Regions from separate parts of the Micromonospora eburnea genome, predicted to be linked through region 2. Evidence: predicted binding sites of a transcription regulator. Region 2 holds the regulator's gene; the other holds the start of a gene.
What was found. The regulator HspR, encoded in region 2, represses chaperone genes until heat shock. The targets are predictions, from matches to a motif close to TTGAGTNNNNNNNACTCAA.

Region 1 (8,381 bases), 2.6 Mb from region 2:
AAGGAAGGGCCCCTTCTTAACGCATTCGGTAGAGGAAGGGCCCCTTCTTAACACTCTGGGCCACACCTGGACCGGGTGCTCCATGAGCGTGGTTAAGAGGGGCCCCCTGCTCTGCACCAGGCGTTAACAGGGGGCCCCTCCTTACACCTCAGGCCGCGGTGAGGGGCTGGCCGCCGAGCGTCTCCGCGTCGACGTCGGCCGGGCGCAGCGCCAGGGCGAGCACGTCGGCGACGTCGGCGAGGGTGTGGATGGTCAACGCCTCGCGTACCTCGGTGGGCAGGTCGTCGAGGTCCGGCTCGTTGCGCTTCGGGATGATCACCTCGGTCAGGCCGGCCCGGTGGGCGGCGAGCAGCTTCTGCTTCACGCCGCCGATGGGCAGCACCCGGCCGGAGAGGGTCACCTCGCCGGTCATCCCGAACTCGGGGCGCACCGGCCGGCCGGTAACCAGGGAGGCCAGCGCGGTCACCATGGTGATGCCGGCACTCGGGCCGTCCTTCGGCACCGCGCCGGCCGGGACGTGCAGGTGGATCCGCCGCCCGGCGAGGGCGTTCGGGTCCAGCCCGAACCGCCGCCCGTTCGACCGCAGGTACGACCACGCGATGTGCGCGGACTCCTTCATCACGTCGCCGAGCTGGCCGGTCAGGGTCAGGCCCGGTTCGCCCGCCATGCTGGTCGCCTCGATGAAGAGCACGTCGCCGCCGGCGCCGGTGACCGCCAGTCCGGTGGCCACGCCGGGCACCGCGGTCCGCTCCGCCGATTCCGGGGTGAACTTCGGCCGGCCCAGGTAGCGGGTCAGGTTGTCGTCGTCCACCCGGACCGGTGCCGGGTCGGTGGCCAGGGCCACGGCGACCTTGCGCAGGATCTTGGCGAGGGCCCGTTCGAGCTGCCGTACGCCGGCCTCCCGGGTGTGTTCCCCCGCGATCCGGGCCAGCGCCTCGTCGGTGACGGTCACCTCGTCGGCGGTCAGCCCGGCCCGCTCCCGCTGCCGGGGCAGCAGGTGGTCCCGGGCGATGGCCACCTTCTCGTCCTCGGTGTAGCCGTCGAGGGCGACCAGCTCCATCCGGTCCAGCAGCGGGCCGGGGATGGCCTCCACCACGTTGGCGGTGGCCAGGAAGAGCACGTCGGACAGGTCGAGGTCGACCTCGAGGTAGTGGTCGCGGAAGGTGTGGTTCTGCGCCGGGTCGAGCACCTCCAGCAGGGCTGCGGCCGGGTCGCCGGAGTAGCCGGCGGCCAGCTTGTCGACCTCGTCGAGGAGCACGACCGGGTTCATCGAACCCGCCTCGAGCAGCGCGCGGACGATCCGGCCGGGCAGCGCGCCGACGTAGGTGCGCCGGTGACCGCGGATCTCCGCCTCGTCGCGGACGCCGCCGAGGGAGACCCGGACGAAGTTGCGGCCCAGCGCCCGGGCGACGGACTCGCCGAGGCTGGTCTTGCCGACGCCGGGTGGGCCGGCGAGGGCGAGCACCGCGCCGGAGCCGCGGCCGCCGACCACGCCGAGGTTGCGTTCCGCGCGCCGGTTGCGCACCGCCAGGTATTCCAGGATGCGGTCCTTCACGTCGGCCAGGCCGGCGTGGTCGGCGTCGAGCACGGCGCGGGCCGCGGCCAGGTCGGTGTTGTCCTCGGTACGCGTGTTCCACGGCATCTCGAGGACGGTGTCGAGCCAGGTACGGATCCAGCCCGCCTCGGGCGAGGCGTCGCTGGCCCGCTCCAGCTTGCCGACCTCGCGCAGGGCCGCCTCGCGGACCTTCTCGGGCAGGTCGGCGGACTCGACGCGGGACCGGTAGTCGGCGGAGCCCTCGGGCTCGTCCTCGCCGAGCTCCTTGCGGATCGCGGCGAGCTGCTGGCGGAGCAGGAACTCCCGCTGCGACTTCTCCAGCCCCTCGCGGACGTCACTGTTGATCCGTTCGGTGACCTCCTGCTCGGCCAGGTGCTCCTTCACCCAGCCGACCAGCAGCTCCAGCCGGGCGGTGACGTCCGGCGCGGCGAGCAGTTCGGTCTTCTGCGCCAGGCTGAGCCAGGGCGCGTAGCCGGCGGCGTCGGCCAGTTCGGAGAGGTCGGTCATCCGTTCCATGGCGTCGATGACCTGCCAGGCGCCGCGCTGCTGGAGGACGGACGTCATCAGCGCGCGGTACTCGCGGGCGAGTTCCCGGGCCCGGCCGGCCGGGGATGGTTCGTCGAGTTCGGTCGCCTCGACCCAGAGCGCGGCGCCGGGTCCGGGCACGCCGGAACCGATCCGGGCGCGGGTGAGGCCGCGGATCACGGCGGCGGGCTCGCCGCTGGGCAGCCGGCCCACCTTCTCGATCGTGGCGATCACGCCGACGGGGCCGTAGTCGCCGTCGATGCGGGGAACGGCGAGGAGCTCCTTGTCGCCGCTGGCGCGGGCCGCGTCGACCGCGGCCTGGGTGGTCGGGTCGAGGGTCACCGGGATGACCATGCCGGGCAGCAGGACGGCGTCGGTCAGCGGAAGTACCGGAAGAGTTGCCATCGAACACCTGCCATCATCTTGAGTTGAGCGTGTCAGACTCAAGTAACAAGGCGTGGCCCTTGTTCCGGGTTGTGACTCACACCACTCCCCAACCGCCCGAGAGCGCCGCGCCACGCGTTGGCCCACCATTCCGGGCTATGGATTAGCCGACCCGCCGAATGGCGATCCGGCGGATATTGTTGCGAATTTGCCGCACCGTAGGTCAAACTCTTAGCCACACCCCGCCCGACTCAGGGAGCAATGGCGATGGCAAGGAAAGTAATCACTGTTCTGACCGACGACCTCGACGGCGGAAAGGCGGATCGGACCGTCGAGTTCGGTCTGGACGGCGTGGCCTACACGATCGACGTCTCCGACGAGAACGCCGGCGTCCTGCGCAAGGCCCTGGACCCGTACATCAGCGCTGGCAGGCGGATCGGTCGCGGACCGGTGGAGAGCGTACGCACGGCGCGCCGCACGGCCCGCGCGGCCACCTCCGGAATGGACCGGGAGCAGAACCGCGCCATCCGGGAATGGGCCACGAAGAACGGCTACGAGATTTCCGAGCGGGGCCGGATCCCCGTCTCGGTGGTGGAGGCGTACAAGAACCGCTGAGCCTCCCGGTTCACCGTCGGGCACGCCGGGGTCACGCTGAGAAATCAGCGGGGCCCCGGTTGGCTTTTTCGTCGTTCACAATTTTCATCGATGACATGCTCGCCGGCATCCATTGCCGCAGTCGCACAGTGAGCGGCGCCACCATCATCACCCCGAGACCGACCTCGTGTCGTACCTCTAGGTTGTAATGACCGGCATGGCCAGTGGTCATTACACAAGCAAGCACGGGGGTAGCGCATGGCAGGCTGGTGGCGACAGACCGGAGGCGGCCTGCCCCGCACGTTCTGGTATCTCTGGGCCTCCACCCTGATCAACCGGCTGGGCAGCTTCGTCGCCATCTACCTCGGCGTCTACCTGGTCTCGGTGCGCCACTTCGACCCGTCGTACGCCGGGATGGTGATCGGGTTGCACGGGGCGGGCAGCGCGCTCGGCACGCTGCTCGGCGGCATCGTCGCGGACCGGTGGGGGCGGCGGCCGGCGATGCTTTCCGGCAACGTCGCCGCGGCGGCGACCGCGCTCGGGCTGGGACTGACCGACCGACCGGTCGCCATCGCGGCGCTCACCCTGACCCTCGGGCTCTTCCTCGGCGTGGCCCGGCCGGCGTTCACCGCCACCATCATCGACGTGGTCGGCGAGCGCGACCGGCTGCGGGCGCTGACCCTGAACTACTGGGCGATCAACATCGGGTTCTCGGTGGCCGCGACCGTCGCCGGCGTGCTGATCCGGGCCGAGCCGCTGCTGCTCTTCGTGCTCAACGCGGCCGTGCTGCTCGGCACCGCCGCCCTGATCGCGCTCAAGGTGCCCGAGTCCCGGCCCGCGCCGGAGACGGTCGGGCAACGCGACCGAGCCGACCGGGGCGGCCTCGGCACGGTGCTGCGCGACCGGGTCTTCCTCACCTTCACCGCGCTGACCGGGTTGATCTGGCTCTGCATCGAGGCGAACGCCATGCTGCCGGTGGCGTTGCGGGCCGACGGACTGCCCGCGTCGGCGTACGGGCCGGTCATCGCGGTGAACGGGCTGATGATCGTGGCGGGCCAGCTGTTCGTGCCTCGGCTGATCGCCCGCTTCGACCGCTCCCGCACCATCGCGGTGGCGGCGGTGGTGATCGGCGCCGGGTTCGCGGTCACCGCCATGGCCGACACCATCCTGCTCTACGGCCTCAGCGTGCTGGTCTGGACCCTCGGCGAGATGATGATGACGCCCGCCAACTCGGCGCTCACCGCCGACCTCTCCCCGGCCGCGCAACGCGGCCGTTACCAGGGCGTCTACTCACTCGGCTACGCCTTCGCCAGCTTCGCCGGCCCGACCGTGGGCGGCCTGGTCACCAGCCGGTTCGGCGACACCGTGCTCTGGCTCGGGCTGGGTGGGCTGGCCCTGCTGGTGGCGTTGGGCAACCTGCTCGCCGGTCCGGCGCGTACCCGACAGATCGAGGGGCTGCGGGCGCCCGCGCCGGACCCGGCCCGACCGGTGCCCGCGCCGGTGTGACCCGCCCCGCCGGGAAGGGCCAGCCGGGAAGGGCCGGGCCACCCAGCCGGACGTCCGCGCCCCGGGTCAGCCCGCGCGGTGGCTCAGTCCGCCCAGAGGTGGTCGAAGGCGAAGCCGCCGTCCAGCTCGTCGCGCCGGGCGGCCAGCCCCCGGATACGCTGGCGCAGCTCGTCCCGGTCGACCAGCGACGGCTCGACGGCGTCGAGGTCACGTAGCCGTTCCCCCACCGCCACGGCGGCCAGGTCCTCGGCGAGCCGGCCCGGGTCCACCCCGCAGGAGAACCGCTGCACGTAGAGTTCGACCCGTTCGACCAGGCACCGGCCGGGCCGCACCTCGATCCAGCTCCACCCCTCGGCCGCGCCGCCCGTCCACCGCACGTGCAGGCCGCGCACGATCGGGTCGGCGAGGCGTCGCTCGACGTACGCGTCGACCGCGGCGGCCCGAGCCAGCGCCCCGAGGTCGTTCACCGGCCCGCTGCGCCCGTCGGGCAGCCGGCCGACGATCTCCCGGAACCCGACGGCGTCCCCGCTCTCCGGCCCCGAGCCGGCGGCGTAGCTCCGCGCGTCGATGACGTACTCGGCGAGACGCCGGGCGTGTTCGGCACCGCGCAGCGTCGACGACTCGACCCGCAGCAGCGGCAGGCCGACGGCGGCGCAGACCACACTGGTCATCCGCTCGGCGCGGCGGGCGGCGGAACCGGCGGGCGCCGGCGGGGAGACCTGCACGGCGAAGACCGGACGGCCGGTGTCGGCCGCGCAGACCACCTGGTCGAAGCCCTCCCGCAGGGCAGTGCTCCACTGGTGCCCGGTCACACCCGGCGGCCGCCCCTGCACCAGCTCACCCAGCCGTCGCGAGGCGTACGCGAGATGACCGGCGCGGGTGCGGAGCGGGGCGTTCCCCGCCGTCACCGGACGCAGCCAGGAAGCCGCCACGCTGCCGCTGCTCGTCATCTTCGCCAGACCCATCCGTCGCTCGATCGACGCCCGAGTGTAGGCGGTCGATCATGGACGGCGCGCACCCGGTGTGCTGGAACCGACCGGTTCGGACCGTCACCGGCCGGTTGTTCCATTCCGATCCGGGCTGGCCGGGGGTCGTGCCGTTCGTCGCCTTTCCGCGGCTGTCTGGGCGGCCGGTCGCAGGGCTCCTTCCGGGCCTGCCCGCCTTGTCCCCGGCTGGACCATGCTCGACTCCAGGTGCGGGATTCTGGCGGTCTCGCCGGGTCCGGTTACCGCCAGTTGCGCCGAATGGAGGTGGAAGAATGCCCGGCTCCGACGTGAGCGACCGCTGCCGGTGGGGCGCGATGACTGCGCGGCGTGGGAACGGGTACCCGCCCGTCCGGTCGAGTCGCCGCTGAGCGGAGGTGGACATGACGCGGCAACAGTTCGGGTTCCTCGCCGGGTTCCTGCTGGTGGCGGTCTGGGCGCTCGGCGGAATCGGCGCCGCAGCAGCAGCCGCCCTGGCCGGACTGGTCGGCTGGCTCCTGGTCCGGGTCCTCGACGGCGACGTGACCGCGCCCGGGTTCGCCGACCGCGCGGACCGGCGCCGGTGAGCGGGGGCACGACGATGACCGGAATCCTGCCGCGGCGCGGCCCGGCCGCGCCCGAATCCGTACCCGCAGCCACGCGCCGGTCTGCGGGCACGCCCGAGGCCCCCGCCACGCCCCAGCCCAAGGCCACGGCGACGCCTGAGGCCGCCTCCGCGACCCCGCCCGCCACCGCGCGCGAGGCCGTTGCCCCGGTCCGGCCGTGGACGGAGGACCGGATCGCCCGGCTGGTCGAGGACGCGGCGAGACGCACGCCGGCCGCCCGCGACGCCGCGGCGACCGTCCGGGTGCACGGCGGTGTCGCCCGGGTCGACCTGGACCTGGTCGTCGACCACGGCACCCACCTGCCGACGGTCGCCGAGGCGGTACGCCGCCGGATCGGCGTCCGGGTCGGGGCGGAGACCGGGCTCACCGTCGAGGGGACCACCGTCACGGTGGCGGACCTGTGCCTGCCCGACCCGGCGGACCCCGCGTACCACGCGCCGAGCGCGGACGCGGACGCCTGGAAGGCGACGTGAGCCCGGCGGTCGGAGGCTGAGGTGCGGACGGTCAACCGGGTCGCCACCCTGCTGCTCGCCGTCGCCCTGCTCGCCGGCGGGGCGCTCGTCGCGGTCGAGGCCCTGCTCGCCGCGGCCGGCCATCCCGGCCCGCTGGCCCACCGGTGGTACGCCATCCTGACCACCACCCGCTGGCAGGACGCCCCGGTCCGGGCGGTCGCCGCCGGCGTCACCCTGCTCGGCCTGGTCCTGCTCGTCGCGGAGCTGCGCCGGTGGCACCCCGCCCGCCTGCGCCTCGCCGAGGACGACGGCTGGCACCTGCACCGTCGCTCGCTCGAACGGCGGCTGGCCCGTACGGCGCGGACCGTGCCGAGCGTCCGCCGGGCCCGGGTACGCCTCCGTCGGCGCGGGGACACCTGGCGGCCCCGGGTGACCGCGACCGGCGACCCGGCGGCCCGGGCCGACGTCGAGTTCGCGCTGCGCTGGGAACTCGATCGGCTGGCCGCCCCGCGCCGCGACCCGATCGAGGTCCGGCTCCTACCCGATCGGCGGGCCACGTGAGCAACGCCGCCCATCGGCTGCTCTGGACGGTGCTCGCCCTGCTGCTCATCGCGGCGGGCGCGACCGGGTCCGCGGTCGGGCTGGGTTGGCTCCCCGGCGGCGGCAGCCCGTTGCTCGGGGCCGGGCCGGTCACCTGGTGGCGGGCCGGTACGCCGTGGAGCGTCCTCGCGGTGGCGGCCGGCGGGATGCTGCTGGCCCTGCTCGGGCAGCGGCTGCTCGCCGCCGGGCTGCGGGTGCCGGGCCGGCTCACCGGCACCCTGACGCATCCCGGGGACGGTGGTGGGCGTACCCGGGTGGCGAGCGAGGTGCTCACCGGCGCGCTGGAACGGGACCTGCTCCGCGCCCCGGGCGTGCACCGGGCCCGGGTGCTGCTCACCGGGCCGGTCACCCGGCCGGACGTCTGGGTCGAGGTGGGCCTGGACCCCTCCGCCGGTCTCGATGTGGCCCGCGCCCAGGTGGACGCCGCGGTCCGGCGGTTCGCTGCGACGCTCGGCTGCCGCCCGGCGCACCTGGACGTGACCGCGGTGGTGGACGAGACGCCCCCGGCCGGTCCGGCGTACCGGTCGCGCGCGGCCCGGGCCGGCACCTGAACCGGACCGGCCGGCCACGCCGCCGGCCGGCCCGGGGGCGGGGCCGGCCGGCACCGACGGTCAGACGACCGGCGTGGCGTGCACCGGGTCCATCTCCCTCAGCGTGGTGTCGTCCACGTCGTACCCGACCGCGTTGTGGACCTGCACGACGCCGCTGACCTGGGCGGCGAGCCGGCCGGCGAGTTCGACGGCGCTGCGTCGGTCCAACCGGCCGTCCAGAGTGACCGCGCCGTCCCGGACCTGGACGGTGACCAGGCCGTCCCGCACCGCCAGCACCCGGCGCAGCACCTCCTGTACCACGTCCTCGCGGATCTCCGCGTCGGTGCGCAGATGCACCCGGAGCAGATCGCTTCGGGTCACGATGCCGACCAGCCGGCCGAGGTCGTCCAGCACCGGCAGCCGCTTGACCGCGTCGCGTTCCATCAGCCGGGCCGCCGCCGGCAGCGCCGCCTCCGGATAGGTGGTCACCGCCGGGGCGGTCATCAGGTCCTTCGCGACCAGCGCGCCCGCCTTCTCGCGGGCGGTACGCCGGCGCCGGCCCTCGAAGACCCGCCGCTCGTCGGGCTGCCCGGCCCGTTCCACCTTGTGCAGCAGGTCCGCCTCGGAGACCACGCCCAGCACCCGGC
Region 2 (8,381 bases):
CGCACCGCCTCGGTGAGCTGGCCGCCCTCCTCGTAGCCGACGTAGCCGGGCGGGGCGCCGACCAGGCGGGCCACCGAGTGCTTCTCGCCGTACTCGCTCATGTCGATGCGGACCATGGCCCGCTCGTCGTCGAAGAGGAACTCGGCGAGCGCCTTGGCCAGCTCGGTCTTGCCGACGCCGGTCGGGCCGAGGAAGAGGAAGCTGCCGGTCGGGCGGTCCGGGTCGGCGACGCCGGCCCGGGCGCGGCGGACCGCGTCGGAGACCGCGGCGACCGCCTCGGACTGGCCGACCACGCGGGCGGCCAGGGACTCCTCCATCCGGAGCAGCTTGGCCGTCTCGCCCTCCAGCAGCCGGCCGGCGGGGATGCCGGTCCAGGAGGCGACCACGGCGGCGATGTCGTCCGCGCCGACCTCCTCCTTGAGCATCGCGCCGTCGGCCTGGAGCCGCGCCAGCTCCTCCTCGGCCTGCTTCAGCTCGGCCTTGAGTGCGGGGATACGGCCGTACCGCAGCTCGGCGGCGCGTTCCAGCTCGCCGTCGCGCTCGGCCCGCTCGGCCTCGCCGCCGAGCCGCTCCAGCTCCTCCTTGGCCGTGGAGAGCTTGGTGATGTGGCCCTTCTCCAGCTGCCAGCGCTCGGAGAGCGCGGTGAGCTGCTCACGCTTGTCGGCCAGCTCCCGGCGCAGCCGCTCCAGCCGCTCGGCGGAGGCGGCGTCCGGCTCCTTAGCCAGCGCCATCTCCTCGATCTCCAGCCGGCGCACCGCCCGCTCGATCTCGTCCACCTCGACCGGGCGGGAGTCGATCTCCATCCGGAGCCGGGACGCGGACTCGTCGACCAGGTCGATCGCCTTGTCGGGCAGGAACCGGTCGGTGATGTAGCGGTCGGAGAGGGCCGCGGCGGCGACCAGCGCGGCGTCGGTGATCCGTACGCCGTGGTGCACCTCGTAACGCTCCTTGAGGCCGCGCAGGATGCCGATGGTGTCCTCGATGGTCGGTTCGCCGACCACCACCGGCTGGAAGCGGCGCTCCAGCGCCGGGTCCTTCTCGATGTGCTCGCGGTATTCGTCGAGGGTGGTCGCGCCGACCATTCGCAGCTCGCCGCGGGCCAGCATCGGCTTGAGCATGTTGCCGGCGTCCATCGAGCCCTCGCCCTTGCCGGCGCCGACGACGGTGTGCAGCTCGTCAAGGAAGGTGATGACCTGGCCGTTGGAGTTCTTGATCTCCTCCAGCACCGACTTCAGCCGCTCCTCGAACTGGCCGCGGTACTGCGCGCCGGCCACCATCGCGCCGAGGTCGAGCGAGACCAGTTTCTTGTCGCGCAGCGACTCGGGCACGTCACCGGCGACGATCCGCTGGGCCAGGCCCTCGACGATGGCGGTCTTGCCGACGCCCGGCTCGCCGATCAGCACCGGGTTGTTCTTGGTACGCCGGGACAGCACCTGGATCACCCGGCGGATCTCGGAGTCCCGGCCGATGACCGGGTCGATCTTCCCCTCGCGGGCGCTGGCGGTCAGGTCCACGCCGTACTTGGCGAGGGCCTGGTAGGTCTGCTCGGGGTCGGCCGTGGTGACCCGCCGGTCCCCGCCGCGGACGGTCGGGAAGGCGGCGACCAGGTTCTCCTCGGTGGCGCCGGCGTTCTTCAGCGCGACGGAGACCGCGCCACCCACCCGGGCCAGCCCGGCGAGCAGGTGCTCGGTGGAGGTGTACTCGTCGCCCAGCGGCCGGGCGATCTGCTCGGCCGCGCCGATGGCGTTGACGAACTCACGGGCCAGGGTCGGCTCGGCGATGCTGGAGCCGCGCGCGGCGGGCAGGGCGTCGACCGAGCGCTGGGCGACCCGACGCAGCTCGGCGGGGTCGGCCCCGGCGGCGCGCAGCAGGCCCGCGGCGGTCGATCCCTCGGTGTCCAGCAGTGACAGCAGCAGGTGCCAGGGCTCCACGGTGGCGTGACCGCGCTGGTTCGCCAGCGCGACGGCACCGGTGATGGCCTCGCGGCTCTTGGTGGTGAGGCGTTCCGTGTTCATGGGCTCCCCCGGATCGGCGTGTCCACTGGAACCGACACAACCAGAGTTGAGTCTATTCCGCTCAACTCCAGCGATGTGACCTAGCTCACTTTCGACTGCTTCCAGCGCCAGTCAAACTCACCTGCGGTCGTGAACTCCGGTGGTGCACTCCATGTCGCGCAAACGGCGGTTGGCAGCACCGTCGAGACCACCACATCCCGCACACGGAGTCGATCAAGAGCTGGCCGCCGGGCGTCAGTCGCCGACCAGGGCCACCCTGATCCACTGACGGGCACCGACCGGGCCGACGGCGAGGACGACCTCGCCCGGACCTCTGGCCACAAGCGTGCCGTCATCGAGCAGGGCAAGGTAATGCTCGGGGCCGACCGGCCAGCTCACCCGCTCGTACCGGCCGATCGCCACCACACCCACGCCGTGCGGTCCGGTGACCGCCACCCGCCCGGCGCCGACCGGGGCCACCGAACGCATCTCGTCCGGGTGGCCGGCGGCCCGCACCAGTTCCCAGTTACCCCGATAGATCCAGAGCGCCGGGAAACCTGTCCGGTCCGGGCGCTCCCCGATCAACCAGGCCTCGCCGTCGGGCGCCACCATCACCCGCAGCACCCCCACCTCGCCGTCGGGTGCCGGCACCGGGCTCCGCTGCCAGCTCCGCCCCTGGTTGGTCGAGATCGCGGCGTACGGCCGCCCGCCGGCCGCGCCGGCCGCCACCAGCAGGTCCCCCGCCTCGCGCACCGTGTTCACGGCCGGCAGGTCGGGCTGGGCCGGCAGCGGGCGCAGCCGTTGACCGTCCCAGCGCGCCACCTTGCCGATGTCCTCGGCCACCTGGAACCGGCCGCCGGCACCGGTTAGCACCGGCGGCGGCGCGTCCCCCGGGTAGTGGGTGAAGGTGACGCCGCCGTCGGTCGAGGCGTACCAGGCGAAGGGTTCGGCGGCCAGCACCAGCAGGCCCGGTGCGGCGAAGAGCTGGTGGTGTTCCGCGACCGGCCGGGGATGCGGCACCGCCCGCCAGGACCGCCCGCCGTCCCGGGTGGCGAAGAGCAACGCCGGGCAGTCCCGGCCGGGTGGCCGGCCGTCGCAGGTGGCGAAGAGGGCGTACGCCTGCTCGGCGTCGACGAACTCGATGAACGGCGGATCGTACCGGTCGGGTACGGCGACCCGGACAATGCGGGACTCGTGGACGTCGGCGGCCGTCGGCCGGGCCGAAACGGTGGCGACCGCTCCGGACGACGGGGACGTCCGGTCCGGCGGCGGACGCCGGACATCCCCGACCGAACAGGCCAGCAGCACCGGTACGGTCAGCAACAGCACCGCCACCCAGCCCGATCGCCGGTTCACCACACCTCCAACGCAAGGTAGCCTCGCCCGCGTGCGAGTACGTGTTGAACAGACTGCCTTACCGGGGATCGGCGTACGTCACGATATGGTGACGGAATCCGGCCGCCGGCTCGGCGTGGTCTCCCACCGCAACGGCCGTCGCGATCTGGTTCTCTACGATCCGGACGATCCGGACGCCTGCCAGGCAGACATACCACTGACCGACGACGAGGCGGAAGCACTCGCCGACATCCTCGGCGCGTCCCTGATGCTCAGCCAACTCTCCGGGCTGCGCGAGCAGGCCGCCGGGCTGCTCACCGAGCAGATCGCCATTCCGGCCGGCACCAAGTACGTCAACCGGCAGTTGGGCGAGACCCAGACGCGTACCCGGACCGGAGCCTCCATCGTCGCGGTGCTGCGTCACGGCGAGGTGATCGTCTCGCCGGACCCCACCTTCCGCTTCGCCGCCGGTGACGTGGTGGTCGTGGTCGGCACCCGGCAGGGCCTCGACGGGGTGAGCGCGATCCTCGCCGAAGCGGACCCGGACGGCTGAGGCGCGGATGCACGAAACCACAACTCTGCTCATCGAGGTCGGGGCGCTGCTGCTCCTGCTCGGCCTGCTCGGCCGGCTCAGCCGCCGCTTCGGTGTCTCGCCCATCCCCCTCTATCTGCTCGCCGGCGTCGCCTTCGGCACCGGAGGCATCCTGCCGCTCAACGCCAGCGAGGAATTCTTCGCCGTCGGCGCGGAGATCGGCGTGATCCTGCTGCTGGTCATGCTCGGCCTGGAGTACAGCGCCGGCGAACTGGTCGGCAACCTCCGTGCGGCGGCCCCCGCCGGCCTGATCGACGCGGTGCTCAACGCGCTGCCCGGCTTCGCCTTCGCGCTGATACTCGGCTGGGGCTGGCTCGCCGCCGTGGTGCTCGCCGGCGTCACCTGGGTGTCCTCGTCCGGGGTGATCGCCAAGGTCCTCGGCGACCTCGGCCGGGTCGGTAACCGGGAGACCCCGGTGATCCTCTCCGTCCTGGTGATCGAGGACCTGGCGATGGCCCTCTACCTGCCGCTGCTCACCGCGCTGCTGGCCGGGATCGGCCTGATCAAGGGCGGCCTGGCGCTCGGCGTCGCGGTGTTCACCGTGGTCGCTGTGCTGTTCGTCGCCATCCGGTACGGCCACCTGATCTCCGCGGCGCTCTCCGCGAAGGACCCGGAGGCGCTGCTGCTCGGGGTGCTCGGCCTGACCCTGCTGGTCGCCGGCCTCGCGGCCAGGCTCCAGGTCTCCGCGGCGGTCGGCGCGTTCCTGGTCGGCATCGCCCTCTCCGGGCCGGTGGCGCACCACGCCACCGAACTGCTGTCGCCGCTGCGGGACCTCTTCGCGGCGGTGTTCTTCCTGTTCTTCGGGCTGGTCACCGACCCGAGGGACATGCCCCCGGTGCTGCTGCCGGCGCTGGCGTTGGCCGTGGTGACCATGGGCACGAAGCTGCTCACCGGCTACCTGGCCGCCCGGCGGGCCGGGATCGCCGAACCCGGTCGATGGCGGGCCGGTTTCGCGCTCACCCCGCGCGGCGAGTTCTCCATCGTCATCGCGGGGCTCGCCGTCGCCGCCGCGCACCCGGTGGAGCCGAAACTGGCCGGGCTCGCCACCGCGTACGTGCTGATCACCGTGGTGGCCGGGCCGCTGCTGGCCCGGCTGCCCGACATGGCCTGGTTCAAGCGCTGGCTGCGCCGTCGCGCTGCCGCCAAGCCGCCCGCACCGGTGCCGGCCACCGATTGAGCTCGTCGGGCCGGGTCGGCCTTATGGTCGACCCGGCCCGGCCAACGGTTGCCGAATTGGTTCCGGGAAGGTCTACCGCCGATACGCGAAACAGCGTTACCGTTTCGCCCCAGCAGCCAGTTCCGCGGGGATGCCCAACGCCCCCGCCAGCGGATACGGAAGGTTGGCCGGTGAGCGTGCAGCAGGAGACGTTCCGCGGCTTCGCCAATCCGGTCGATCCGTCGCCGGCAGAGCTACGTACGTGGGCCTATCAGCCGAACTCCGTGCCGCTCACCTCGATGCCCCCGGACTGGGACCTGCTGGTCTCCGGTGACCACCTGGTGGGGACGCTCTTCGAGTTGGCCATGGACACCACCTGCCCGGCCCGCCGATTCGCCCTGCACTGCCTCTACATCTACGCCGCCGACGGCATCCGGACGAACTTCCGGGCCCACCCGAAGCGCCGTTTCCGCAAGCTGGTCGAGCAGGCCGAGCGAGCCGGCGACGAGCTGATGCGCAACTGGGCACACAACGGCCGGGTGCTGCTCGCCCGCCCGGACCTCTTCGTCTACCGCGACTGGTGCGAGGGCGGCCTGGTCCGCGAGAACCGACGGCTCTAGCGTCCGCCGTCCCGGCCCTGGGACCCCTCACGGCCTCACCGCGTATCGGCCCGCACGTCGTCGGCAGGCGAACGGGCCGGGACCCCCCGTGAGTCCCGGCCCGCACGTCGACGGATCGTCAGCTCGGCGATCCGCCCTGCTTCCGGCGCCGTTCGTCGGCCCTGGCCCGGTCGATGCCGTGGTCCACCTGGTCGAGGAAGAGCCCGTCCTTGATCCTGTCGGTGAAGGTGGCGTCGATGATCCGGGCAAATCGCTCGCGGACGTTCTCGGCCACTTTTTCGAGCCGGTCCTCCGCCGTGTGCGCCACCTTCTTCGCCGATTCCGCCATGGCTCCCCCTGCCAGGTTCGGAGTCCGGATTGAGCTGGTTGGCCCTGATTCAGAGGCTAGCGAGCCGCCGCCTCCCACACCCCCGAATTCCCCAATCCACCGCGCCACCGCCCCGAGATCTTGGCAGCGTTCGGCCGGCCAGGGGCCGCTTCCTACCAAGATCTTCGAGGGAGGGGGCAGGGAGCCGGTCAGCGGCGGGGGCGCCAGACGACCAGCGCCGTCGAGGTGCGGTTGGTGGGTACGAGGTCGCCGCGCGGAAAGCCGCCCAGCGACTCCAGCTCGGCGATCCGCCGGTAGGCGGCGTCCAGCTCCGCTTCCAGCCGGGCCACCCGCTGCTGGGCCTCCTCCAGCAGCCGTTCCAGGCCGATGATCCGCTTGACTCCGGCCAGGTTGATCCCGTCGTCCTGGCTGAGTCGCTGCACCTCGCGGAGCAGCACCACGTCCCGGACGCTGTACCGGCGGCCGCCACCGGCCGCCCGGCCCGGCTGCACCAGGCCCAGCCGGTCGTACTGGCGCAGGGTCTGCGGGTGCATCCCCGCCATCCGTGCCGCCACCGAGATCATCAGGACCTTGGCCTCGTAGGCCGGGTCACCCGAGCCGACGAACTCGTCCGACATCCCCGCTCACCTCCGCTGCCTTTCACCGGTCAACTGAAACGACGCACCCGTGCGTCGAGATGTTCCCGTGCGGCGGGCGGAGTGTGCTCCGTGAACGCCTCCAGCGCCGCCCGCGCCTCGTCCGACAGCTTCGCGGGGACCACCACATCGAGGGTGACCAGCAGATCACCGGCGCGGCCGTCCTTGCGTACGACACCCTTGCCCCGGGCCCGCAGCACCCGGCCGCCCGGCGTACCCGGCGGCACCCGGAGGGTCACCGTGCCGTCCAGGGTCGGCACCCGCAGGTCGGTGCCGAGCACCGCCTCCGCGAAGGTGATCGGCACGGTCAGGGTGAGATCGTCCCCGGTGCGCCCGAACAGCTCGTCCGGGCGGACCTTCACCTGCACGAACAGGTCGCCCGCCGGCCCGCCACGCTCGCCGGGCTCACCCCGGCCGGCGAGCCGGATGCGCTGGCCGTCGGCCACCCCGGCGGGGAAGCGGACGTTCAGGGTACGGGTCTTGGTGACCCCACCGCTGCCCTGGCACTCCGGGCACTTGTCCTCGACGACGGTGCCGACGCCCTGGCAGTTGCGGCACGGCTCGGAGAAGCTGAACGAGCCCTGGTTGCGGGTGGTCACCCCGGCACCGTGGCACACCGGGCAGCCCTTCGGCTGGGTGCCGGGCCTGGCTCCGGTGCCGTGGCAGGTCTCGCAGACCCCGGCGGAGCGCAGCGTCAACGGCAGGGTCACCCCGCGTACGGCGTCGGTGAAGTCGAGCGCCACCTCGGTCTCGACGTCCCGGCCGCGCGCCGGACCACGAGGGCGGGCCGCACCGCCGGCACCGCCGCCGGTGAAGATCGAACCGAACAGGTCGCCGAGACCGCCGCCGCCGAACCGGCCCTCACCGCCGGCCGCCCCGCCGAACAGGTCGGAGACGTCGAACGGCATGCCACCCGGCTGGGCCCCGCCACGAGCGTTGCGGCGGAACGCGCCCGAGCCGAACAGCGAACGCATCTCGTCGTACTCGCGGCGCTTCTTCTCGTCGCCGAGCACGGCGTACGCCTCGGAGACGGCCTTGAACCGCTCCTCGGCCTTCGGGTCACCGGGGTTGTGGTCCGGGTGTGATTCCCGGGCCAGTTTCCGGTACGACTTCTTGATCTCGTCGGAGGAGGCGGACTTCTCCACGCCCAGCACGGCGTAGTAGTCCTTCTCGATCCAGTCCTTGGAACTCATCCGTCCACCCCCTTCCACGGGACGTACCCCGGTCGTCCCGCCCGCCCGGTGCGGGCGGACGGGACGGCACGGGTCGGCACTACTCCGGGTCGGCGACCGCGACCATGGCCGGCCGCAGCAGCCGATCGCCGAGCTGGTAACCGCGGCGCATGACCTGCACACAGGTCGGTTCGGTGACATCGGCGGAGGTCTGGTGGGCCACCGCCTCGTGCAGGGTGGGATCGAACGGGTCGCCCTGCTCACCGAACGCGGTCAGGCCGAACTTGCCCAGCGCGGTGGTGAGCTGCTCGGCCACCGAGCCGAACCCGCCCACCAGGTCGCCGTGCTCGCGGGCCCGGTCCAGGTCGTCGAGGATCGGCAGCAGCGCGGTCAGCACCGTGCCGATCGCCTGCTCCTGGACCAGGTTGCGGTCCCGGTCGACGCGCTTGCGGTAGTTGGCGTACTCGGCCGTCACCCGCTGGAGGTCGCGGGTCCGCTCCTCCAGCTCGGCGCGTACCCCCTCCAGCTCGGCGCCGAGCGGCGCCTCCG

Region 1: lon (endopeptidase La) is a predicted target of HspR. The motif match lies at 2,509-2,527, and genes of this name have one in related genera.

Annotation. Positions count from the first base shown of each region.
Region 1 is NZ_FMHY01000002.1:2,694,917-2,703,297, reverse strand. Features, by position in the region: gene GA0070604_RS12730 (DEAD/DEAH box helicase) at 1-2, shown strand, start outside; gene lon (endopeptidase La) at 149-2,485, opposite strand; gene GA0070604_RS12720 (histone-like nucleoid-structuring protein Lsr2) at 2,732-3,079, shown strand; gene GA0070604_RS12715 (MDR family MFS transporter) at 3,317-4,564, shown strand; gene GA0070604_RS12710 (PDDEXK family nuclease) at 4,648-5,529, opposite strand; gene GA0070604_RS12705 (hypothetical protein) at 5,931-6,113, shown strand; gene GA0070604_RS12700 (Asp23/Gls24 family envelope stress response protein) at 6,128-6,625, shown strand; gene GA0070604_RS12695 (DUF6286 domain-containing protein) at 6,647-7,165, shown strand; gene GA0070604_RS12690 (hypothetical protein) at 7,162-7,755, shown strand; gene GA0070604_RS12685 (CBS domain-containing protein) at 7,816-8,381, opposite strand, start outside.
Region 2 is NZ_FMHY01000002.1:49,960-58,340, reverse strand. Features, by position in the region: gene clpB (ATP-dependent chaperone ClpB) at 1-2,015, opposite strand, end outside; gene GA0070604_RS00395 (beta propeller repeat protein) at 2,250-3,350, opposite strand; gene GA0070604_RS00390 (cation:proton antiporter regulatory subunit) at 3,382-3,882, shown strand; gene GA0070604_RS00385 (cation:proton antiporter) at 3,890-5,098, shown strand; gene GA0070604_RS00380 (hypothetical protein) at 5,269-5,697, shown strand; gene GA0070604_RS00375 (hypothetical protein) at 5,816-6,025, opposite strand; gene GA0070604_RS00370 (heat shock protein transcriptional repressor HspR) at 6,214-6,642, opposite strand; gene dnaJ (molecular chaperone DnaJ) at 6,672-7,853, opposite strand; gene grpE (nucleotide exchange factor GrpE) at 7,933-8,381, opposite strand, start outside.